DNA from 3 places in the Streptomyces sp. NPDC088915 genome. Region 1 is predicted to be linked to each of the others. Evidence: riboswitches for the same ligand, from Rfam matches in the RefSeq annotation. Region 1 holds a riboswitch; each other region holds the start of a gene.

The links. Region 1 has a riboswitch for thiamine pyrophosphate ahead of thiC (phosphomethylpyrimidine synthase ThiC). Riboswitches for the same ligand answer to the same signal wherever they lie in the genome.
Region 2: another riboswitch for thiamine pyrophosphate. It lies ahead of ACIP5O_RS08205 (thiamine ABC transporter substrate binding subunit); the one in region 1 lies ahead of thiC (phosphomethylpyrimidine synthase ThiC).
Region 3: another riboswitch for thiamine pyrophosphate. It lies ahead of thiO (glycine oxidase ThiO); the one in region 1 lies ahead of thiC (phosphomethylpyrimidine synthase ThiC).

Annotation. Positions count from the first base shown of each region.
Region 1 covers NZ_JBIVIR010000001.1:218,826-222,092, reverse strand. The annotation lists gene ACIP5O_RS01050 (SsgA family sporulation/cell division regulator) at 1-33, shown strand, start outside; gene ACIP5O_RS01045 (YibE/F family protein) at 139-1,548, opposite strand; TPP riboswitch at 1,621-1,767, shown strand; gene thiC (phosphomethylpyrimidine synthase ThiC) at 1,761-3,267, shown strand, end outside.
Region 2 covers NZ_JBIVIR010000003.1:342,415-345,681, reverse strand. The annotation lists gene ACIP5O_RS08210 (ABC transporter permease) at 1-313, opposite strand, end outside; gene ACIP5O_RS08205 (thiamine ABC transporter substrate binding subunit) at 445-1,536, opposite strand; TPP riboswitch at 1,617-1,727, opposite strand; gene rlmN (23S rRNA (adenine(2503)-C(2))-methyltransferase RlmN) at 1,761-2,867, opposite strand; gene ACIP5O_RS08195 (phosphatidate cytidylyltransferase) at 3,068-3,267, opposite strand, start outside.
Region 3 covers NZ_JBIVIR010000014.1:282,919-286,185, forward strand. The annotation lists gene ACIP5O_RS25425 (thiazole synthase) at 1-405, opposite strand, end outside; gene thiS (sulfur carrier protein ThiS) at 411-650, opposite strand; gene thiO (glycine oxidase ThiO) at 647-1,843, opposite strand; TPP riboswitch at 1,841-1,953, opposite strand; gene ACIP5O_RS25440 (NAD(P)/FAD-dependent oxidoreductase) at 2,098-3,261, shown strand.

The sequences.
Region 1 (3,267 bases):
ATCCTGGCCGAGGAGAACGCCGGCCCGGCCTGAAATCGCCGCACCGACGTCGAGTCGTCCCGATCCGGACCCTTCTGCGTAGCCGACCCCCCGAGCCGGCACGCCGACGGACCGGACGTACCACTCCTCGTCCTTGCGTCACTTGGCGCGGCGGCGCCGTCCGCCCCGCCCCGACGAGGTCTTCCGGCCGCCGGTTCCCGGGCGGCCGGTGGCCCCGGCGCGGTCGGCCGAGACCACGAGCGCCGCGAGCGCCGTGGTCACCGGGACGGACGCCACCAGACCGATCGACCCGACCAGCGTCCGGACGATCTCCTCGGCCACCAGCTCGCTGTTGGCCACCGTCCCCATGCTGCTCTGCGCGATGGAGAAGAGCAGCAGCAGCGGCAGGGCGGCGCCCGCGTAGGCGAGCACCAGCGTGTTCACGACCGAGGCGATGTGGTCGCGGCCGATCCGGATCCCCGCCCGGTACAGGCCGCGCGGCCCCATGCCCGGATCGGCCTGGTGCAGCTCCCAGACGGCCGAGGTCTGGGTGACCGTCACGTCGTCGAGCACACCGAGCGAGCCGATGATCACACCGGCCAGGAGCAGACCGGACATGTCGATGTCCGGATAGAGCCCGTGGATCAGACCGGTGTTGTCGTCCGTGTTGCCGCTGAGCGAGGCCCAGCCGATGAACAGCGAGCCGAGCAGCCCGATGAGCAGCAGTGAGATCAGCGTGCCGAGCACCGCGACCGAGGTGCGGGCCGAGAGGCCGTGGCACATGTAGAGCGCGATCAGCATGATCGCGCTCGACCCGACCACCGCCACGACCAGCGGGTTCGACCCCTGCAGGATCGCGGGCAGGATGAAGAAGGTCAGCACCAGGAAGCTCACGGCGAGCGCGATCAGGGCCATGAGCCCCCGCATCCGCCCGACCACCACGACCGCGAGGGCGAAGATGCCGGCGAGCACCGCCATCGGCACCTTGCGGTTCACGTCCGTCACCGAGTACTGGAGGTCGTACGGGGCGTCGGGGGCGTACGCCACCACCACGCCCTGCCCCTCCTCCAGTTGGCGCGGCGCCCCCGGCTGCACGATCTCGGTGAACTCGCGCCCCTTGTTCGGACCGGTGGTGACCTGGACCTTCGCCTTCTTGCACTCCCCCTGCTGGGCCTCGACCGCCTCGCGCCCCTCCGGGGTGGAGGTGTCCCCGGTCGGCGGGACCTGACCGGCGTTCACGACCTTGCAGTCGACGTACTCGACGGAGACGACCTTGCCCTGCTCGGTCTGCCGGTCGAAACCGACGCCGGTGCGCTCGTGCGGCGGGGCGCCGCCGGGCCACAGGGCCACGAGCCCGACCAGGACGGCGGCGGCGAAGGGGACCAGGACGGCGGCGATGACCTTGCGCAGATGCCGGGACACGGGCGCGGCGGGCCCGTGACTGTGGCTGTGCCCGTGGCCGTGCCCTGATCCATGACCGTGCCCGGAATCGGGTCCGCGGCCGTGGGACGACGGGCCCGTGCCGTGGGAGTGGTCGTGCGGCTCGGGGGTCTGCTGGGGGGAAGTCACCGACCGATCATCGCAAGAACGGCGGGGGGCCCACTGTTCAGCACGCCCGGGATGACGCTAGCGTGGTGACACCTTTGCACACGCGGGAGCTCGGAGCACCGGGCTGAGAGGGCGCTGATCACCGTACGCGCGTACCGATGTACGTACGGGAGGAGGCTGCGCCGACCGCCGAACCTGTTACCGGGTAATGCCGGCGTAGGGAGATCGGTCTCATGACCATTCAGGACGCACGCACGCCTGCCTCCGACCAGAACGACCAGTCCGACGGGCGCACGCCGGGCTGGCACAAGGGATACGTCCAGGGCTCGCGCCCCGACCTGCGGGTGCCGGTCCGTCAGGTGCACCTCACCAACGGCAGGGACGTCACGCTGTACGACACGTCCGGTCCGTACACCGACCCCACCGTCGACACCGACGTGCGGCGGGGCCTGCCGCCGCTGCGCGAGAACTGGATCATCGCGCGCGGTGACACCGAGGAGTACGCGGGCCGCCCGGTCCGCCCCGAGGACGACGGCATCAAGCACACCTCGCCGCGCGGCGGCGGGCTCAAGAACCTCGACGCGGTCTTCCCCGGCCGCCCCCGCCTGCCGCGCCGGGGCCGCTCCGGCCAGGCGGTGACGCAGCTCGCGTACGCCCGCCGTGGCGAGATCACGCCGGAGATGGAGTACGTCGCGATCCGCGAGAACGTCTCCCCCGAGGTCGTGCGGGAGGAGATCGCGGCGGGCCGGGCCGTGCTCCCGGCGAACGTCAACCACCCGGAGATCGAGCCGATGATCATCGGCAAGCGGTTCCTGGTGAAGGTCAACGCCAACATCGGCAACTCCGCCGTCACCTCCTCCATCGAGGAGGAGGTGGAGAAGATGACCTGGGCGACCAAGTGGGGCGCCGACACGGTCATGGACCTGTCCACCGGCCGCAACATCCACACCACCCGCGAGTGGGTGCTGCGCAACTCCCCCGTGCCGATCGGCACCGTGCCGCTCTACCAGGCCCTGGAGAAGGTCGACGGCAGGGCCGAGGAGCTGAGCTGGGAGATCTACAAGGACACGGTGATCGAGCAGGCCGAGCAGGGCGTCGACTACATGACCGTGCACGCCGGCGTCCTCCTGCCGTACGTGCCGCTCACCGCGCGCCGCAAGACCGGCATCGTCTCGCGCGGCGGCTCGATCATGGCCGCCTGGTGCCTCGCGCACCACAAGGAGAACTTCCTCTACACGCACTTCGAGGAGCTCTGCGAGATCCTGGCGGCGTACGACGTCACGTACTCGCTCGGCGACGGCCTGCGTCCCGGCTCGATCGCCGACGCCAACGACGCCGCCCAGTTCGCGGAGTTGAAGACGCTCGGCGAGCTGAACACGATCGCCAAGCGCCACCACGTCCAGACGATGATCGAGGGTCCCGGGCACGTCCCGATGCACAAGATCAAGGAGAACATCGACCTCCAGCAGGAGATCTGCGAGGAGGCGCCGTTCTACACGCTCGGCCCGCTGACCACGGACGTGGCGCCCGCCTACGACCACATCACCTCCGGCATCGGCGCGGCGATGATCGCCTGGTGGGGCACGGCGATGCTCTGCTACGTGACGCCCAAGGAGCACTTGGGCCTGCCCAACCGCGACGACGTGAAGACCGGCGTCATCACGTACAAGATCGCGGCCCACGCGGCGGACCTCGCCAAGGGGCACCCGGGCGCGCAGGAGTGGGACGACGCGCTCTCGG
Region 2 (3,267 bases), on a different contig from region 1:
CCAGGAAGGCGGTGCCGACCAGAACGGTGGGCAGCACGAACGGCACCGTGACCACGGCCCGCAGGACGGTCTTGCCGGGGAAGTCGAAGCGGGCGAAGACGTACGCGCCGGGCAGCGCGACGAGCAGGGTGAGGCCGGTGGAGGCGAGGGCCTGCCAGGCGGTGAAGCCGAGCACGTCGAGAATGTCCGGCCGGCTCAGCGTCTCGCCGATCCGGCCGAACCGCCAGTCGCCACCGGGCCGCAGCCCCCGGTCCGCGATGGACACGACGGGCCACGCGAAGAACACCGCGAAGAACGCGACGGGCAGGGCCATGAGCCCGAGCCGCGCCGCGTTCCCGCGCACGCCCTTCGTGTGCCCCGAGCGCCTGCCCGCCGGGCCCCCGCCCACCGGGCGCTCACCTGCCGGACGCTCACCCACCGGGTCCTCGCCCACCGGGCGCTTGTCTACCGGGCGATCGAGGACCACTGCTGGATCCACGCGTCGCGCTTCTCGGCGATCTTCCCGGGCTCCATCGTCTCCGGCTTTTCGACGACCACGCCGTGCTTGGTGAACAGCTCGGGCAGGGCCGCGTCCTTCGCCACCGGGTTGACGAACATCTGGAGCGGCATGTCCTCCTGGAACTTCTTCGAGATCAGGAAGTCGATCAGCGCCTTGCCGCCCTCGGGGTTCTTCGCCCCGTTCAGCAGGCCCGCGAACTCGGTCTGCCGGAAGCAGGTGCCGGTGGAGACGCCGGTGGGCGCCACCTTCGGCTGCGGCTCGCCGTACAGCACCTCGACCGGCGGGCTGGAGGCGTATGACACGACCAGCGGCCGGTCGCCCTTGGCCTGCTTGCCGCCGGCCGAGCCGGAGAACTCCTGGTTGTAGGCGAGCTCCCAGCTGTCGACGGTCTTCACGCCGTTGGCCTTGAGCTTCTTCCAGTAGTCCTGCCAGCCGTCGTCGCCGTACTTCGCGGCCGTGCCGAGGAGGAAGCCGAGGCCCGGGGAGGAGCGCTCCGGGTTCTCGACGACGAGCAGGTCCCTGTACGCCGGCTTCGCCAGGTCGTCGAAGGTCACCGGCGGCGCCAGCTTCTTGTCGGCGAAGTACTTCTTGTCGTAGTTGACGCAGATGTCGCCGGAGTCGATCGGGGTGACCCGGTTCTCCTTGTCGAGGCGGTACTCCGCCGGGACCCGGTCCAGGCCCTTCGCCTCGTACGGCACGAAGATCCCGTTGTCGAGGGCGCGGGAGAGCAGGGTGTTGTCGACGCCGAAGAAGACGTCGCCCTGCGGGGAGCCCTTGGTCAGGATCTCCTTGTTGACGGCCTCGCCGGCGTCCCCGGCCTTGAGGACCTTGACGGTGAACCCGGTCTGCTTCGTGAACTCGGCCAGGACCTCCTTGGAGGCGTTGAACGAGTCGTGGCTGACCAGGGTCACGGTCTTCGGCGCGGGCGCGCCGGTCTTGCCGGCGGCCTTGCCGGCGTCGTCGGTGCCGCAGGCGGCGAGGGCGGTGACGCCGAGCGCCGCGAGGACCGCGACGGCGGCCTGCTTCTTGATGCTCACTGAATTTCCTCCTGGGTGGGACCAGGAAGAGACGCGGCCCCGCCCCGTCCGGCGGACCGGACGCGGGCAGGGCGCAACAGCTCGAGTTACGACCGAACTCCCTACCCAGAATGACCTGGGCGAGGTTCAGAGGGTCTGCGGTCTGAAGGTCACCGCACTCTCAGCGCTGTGGCGCTCCCCTGTCGGAATGGCTATGAAGATGTGTTCGAGCTCAGAGTACAAGGTCAGCGTTCGGCGGCCGCGAGCTGTCCACAGGCGCCGTCGATCTCCTGGCCCCGGGTGTCGCGCACGGTCACCGGCACGCCGTGGCGGGCGATGGCCTCGACGAACGCCTTCTCGTCCTCCGGGCGGGAGGCGGTCCACTTCGACCCGGGCGTCGGGTTCAGCGGGATCAGGTTGACGTGCACCCGCTTGCCCTTGAGCAGCCTGCCGAGCAGGTCGCCGCGCCAGGCCTGGTCGTTGATGTCCCGGATGAGGGCGTACTCGATGGAGATCCGGCGCCCGGACTTCTCCGCGTACTCCCAGGCCGCGTCGAGGACCTCCCGGACCTTCCAGCGCGTGTTGACGGGCACGAGGGTGTCGCGCAGCTCGTCGTCCGGGGCGTGCAGGGAGACCGCGAGCCGGCACTTGAAGCCCTCGTCGGCGAAGCGCAGCATCGCGGGCACGAGTCCGACGGTGGAGACGGTGATCCCGCGCTGGGACAGGCCCAGGCCGTCCGGCTCGGGGTCGGTGAGGCGGCGGATGGCGCCGACGACCCGCTTGTAGTTGGCGAGCGGCTCGCCCATGCCCATGAACACGATGTTCGACAGGCGCGCCGGGCCGCCGGGGACCTCGCCGTCGCGCAGGGCCCGCATGCCGTCCACGATCTGGTGCACGATCTCGGCGGTCGACAGGTTCCGGTCGAGGCCGGCCTGTCCGGTCGCGCAGAACGGGCAGTTCATCCCGCAGCCGGCCTGCGAGGAGATGCACATGGTCACCCGGTCCGGGTAGCGCATGAGCACCGACTCCACGAGCGTGCCGTCGTGCAGCCGCCACAGGGTCTTGCGGGTGGTGTCGTCGTCGCACGAGATGTGCCGCACCACGGACATCAGGTCGGGCAGCAGCTCCCCGGCCAGCTTCTCCCGCGAGGCGGCCGGGATGTCGGTCCACTCGGCGGGGTCGTGCGCGTACCGCGCGAAGTAGTGCGTGGACAGCTGCTTGGCGCGGAAGGGCTTCTCGCCGATCGCGGCGACGGCCTCCTTCCGCTCGGCGGGCGTGAGGTCGGCGAGGTGCCGCGGCGGCTTCTTGGCTCCGCGGGGGGCGACGAAAGTGAGTTCTCCGGGCTTGGGCATGGTGCTACCAGTGTCGCAGAGATACGAAGAGGGACCCGCCGTCCTGTGGACAACGGGCCCCTCGTCCGAAGAACCGCAGGTCAGCCGGTACCGACGAACAACGCGAGCAGCAACCACACCACCGGCGCCGTCGGCAGCAGGGAGTCCAGCCGGTCCATGCTGTGTCGACGTGCGGCTCCGCCGCCTGGCGCCATGGCCGGTCAGCCGGTACCGACGAACAACGCCAGAAGCAGCCACACCACCGGCGCCGTCGGCAGCAGGGAGTCCAACCGGTCCATGATGCCGCCGTGGCCGGGCAGCAGCGTGCCCATGTCCTTGATGCCCAGGTCGCGCTTGATCATCGACTCGCCGAGGTCGCCGAGCGTCGCGCTCGCCGCCACCGCGAGGCCGAGGATCAGGC
Region 3 (3,267 bases), on a different contig from region 1:
GTCGTTGGTGTACGGCAGGACGGTGAAGCCGTCGTCGACCAGGGTCTCCGCCGCGTTCAGGAGCTCCTCGCCGTCCGGCAGCAGGGTCCGCTCGTCGGCGACGACCTCCAGCTTGATCCAGTCGGTGCCGAGCGCCTCCCGGGCGAGCCGGGCGGTCAGGACCGCCTCGCCGGCCGTGAAGCAGCCCGCCGTGTTGGGCAGGACCCGGATGCCGAGCCGGTCCAGGACGGAGAGGACCGAGCCCCGCACGGTCGGGTCCAGGCGCCGCATGGCGACCGTGGTCAGCTCCGTGCCGCTGGCGACCAGGGAGCGCTCCAGGACGTCGAGGCTGGGCGCCCCGCCCGTGCCCATGATCAGGCGGGAGGAGAACTCCGTGCCGCCGAGGACGAACACGTCGTCGGACATCGCGCTCAGCCCCCCTGCACCGCGGTGAGGACCTCCACCCGGTCCCCGTCGCCGAGGAGCGTCGACGCCCACTCGCCGCGCGGGACCACCGTCTCGTTGACGGCGGCGGCCACCCCGGAGGGGGCCGCGGTCAGGGTCGCGACGAGGGCGTCGAGGGAGACGGGGCCGGAGAGCGCGCGCGCCTCCCCGTTCACGGTCACGGTCACGGTCGCGGTCACGTCGTTGGCGGGCGGGTTCGCGCTCATGCGGGCTGCTCCTGACGTACGGGAGGGGCGGGGGAGAAACGGCGGGGGGTGAAGGGGCGCGCCTCGTCGGGCAGGGCGCCCGTGGTGAGCACCTCCGCCATGACGTCGCCGGTGACGGGGGTGAGGAGCACCCCGTTGCGGTGGTGGCCGGTGGCCAGCAGCAGACCGGGCAGCGCGGTGGGGCCGAGCAGCGGGGCGTTGTCCGGCGAGCCGGGGCGCAGCCCGGCCAGGGTCTCGGTGAGCGGCAGCTCGGTGATCCCGGGCACCAGCTCGTGGGCGTCGCGCAGCAGCTCGTACACCCCGCCCGCCGTCACCGTGGTGTCCCAGCCGAGCTCCTCGCTGGTGGCGCCGACGACCAGCTCGCCGTTCTCGCGCGGCACCAGGTAGACGTGGCTGCCGCGCACGACGGCCCGGACGGTCCGGGAGAGGAAGGGGGCGTACGCGGGCGGCACCCGCAGGCGCAGGACCTGGCCCTTCACCGGGCGCACCGGCGGGAGCACCTCGTCCGGCACCCCCGCGAGCCGCCCGCTCAGGCTGCCCGCCGCGAGCACGGTCTGCCCCGCCGCCAGCTCCCCGCCCCCGGCGAGGACCGCGCCGCGCGCCCGGTCGCCCCGCACCGCGAGCCGCTCCGCGAGCGTCCGGTGGAAGACCACCCCGGCCCGCTCGCAGGCGACGACGAGCGCGGCGGCGAGCCGGCGCGGGTCCACCTGGTGGTCGCCGTCGACCCGGAGGCCGCCGCGCACCCCCGGCGCCAGCATCGGTTCGAGGCGGCGGCACTCGCGGCCGCTCAGCCACTCCGAGGCGAGCCCGCAGCGCACCTGCAGGGCGTGCAGCTCGCGCAGGTGCGCCCGGTCGTCGGCGTCGAGGGCGACGGCGAGGGTGCCGCAGGCGCGGTGGCCGACGTCGAGCCCGGTCGCCTCCTCCAGCTCGGCGACGAAGGCCGGATAGCGGGCGGCGGAGGCGAGGTTGAGCCCGAGCAGGGTCTCCTCGCCGTAGTGCAGCTCGGTGACGGCGGCGAGCATCCCGGCCGCGACCCGCGCGGCCCCGCCGCCCGGCTCGGGGTCGACGACGGCGGTGCGCAGCCCGCGCAGCGCGGCCCGCCAGGCCGTGACCAGGCCGATGATGCCGCCCCCGACCACGAGGACGTCGACCCCCCGCACGTCGGAGGCCTCTCGGACATCGGAAGAACGCATGGGCGTCCAGCCCCTCCCTTCGCCGGCATGACCCGGATCAGGTTCGTACGGTCGGAGGCCGGCCAGCCCCCCTCTCAGCCCGGTGCGTCCGGGCTCCCGCGAGTGCTTTACGCCCGCCAGACTAGCTTCCGCCGCGCGCCCGCCACGAGGGGGCCGTGGACCCCACCCTCCCTGACGGGCCGTCAGGTACGTAAGGTGGCCGTGTGAGCGAGCAGAAGCAGACCCAGCGGCGCGTCGTGGTCGTCGGCGCCGGAATGGCGGGCGTCCAGACCGCCGTCGCCCTGCGCGAGCAGGGCTTCACCGGCCCCGTGACCCTCGTCGGGGCCGAGCCCCACCAGCCCTACGACCGGCCCCCGCTCTCCAAGGCGGTCCTCCTCGGGAAGGCCGAGGACTCCGCCTTCGAGGTCGACTTCGAGGACCTCGGCGTCGAACTCCGGCTCGGCGTGGACGTCACCGGGCTGCGCGCCGCCGACCACGAGGTCGACACCGAGGCCGGACCCGTCGCGTACGACACCCTGGTGATCGCCACCGGCGCCCACCCGGTCACCCTGCCCGGCTCCGAGGGCGTCCCCGGCGTCCACCTGCTGCGCACCCTCGACGACGCCGTGCGCCTCGGGCCCGTCCTGGAGCGCCGCCACACCGTCGTGGTCGTCGGCGCCGGCTGGATCGGCGCCGAGTTCACCACCGCCGCGCTCGCGGCCGGCTGCGCCGTCACCGTCGTCGAGGCCGCGGACCTCCCGCTCGCCGGCACCCTGCCCGCCGAGGTCGCCGCCCCCATGGCCGACTGGTACGGGGCGAACGGCGCCGAACTCCTCACCCACGCGCGCGTGGACACCGTCGAACCCGGCCGGGTCCGCCTCGCCGACGGCCGCGAACTGCCCGCCGAGGCCGTCGTCGTCGGCATCGGCGCCCGCCCCGCCACCGGCTGGCTCGCCGGCTCCGGCATCGCCCTCGACCCGAGCGGCGCCGTCACCGCCGACGACCGGCTGCGCACCTCCCTGCCCGACGTGTACGCGGTCGGGGACTGCGCCTCCTTCCCCTCCGCCCGCTACGGCGAGCGCCTCCTCGTCCACCACTGGGACAACGCCCTCCAGGGCCCGCGCGCGGTCGCCGCCGCGATCACGGGCGCCGACACCGGCCCGTACGACCCCGTGCCGTACTTCTGGTCCGAGCAGTTCGGGCGTTTCGTCCAGTACGCGGGGCACCACGCGGGCGCGGACCGGTTGCTGTGGCGCGGCGACCCGGCGGACGAGGCCTGGTCGGTGCTCTGGCTGCGCGCCGGCGCGCCGGTGGCCCTCCTCGCCGTCGGCCGCCCCCGCGACCTGGCCCAGGGCCGGAAGCTGATCGAGGCCGCGACCCCGGTCGACCCGGCCCGCGCGGCGGACCCGTCCGTACCCCTGAAGGCGGCGGTCCGGTAGGGGCGT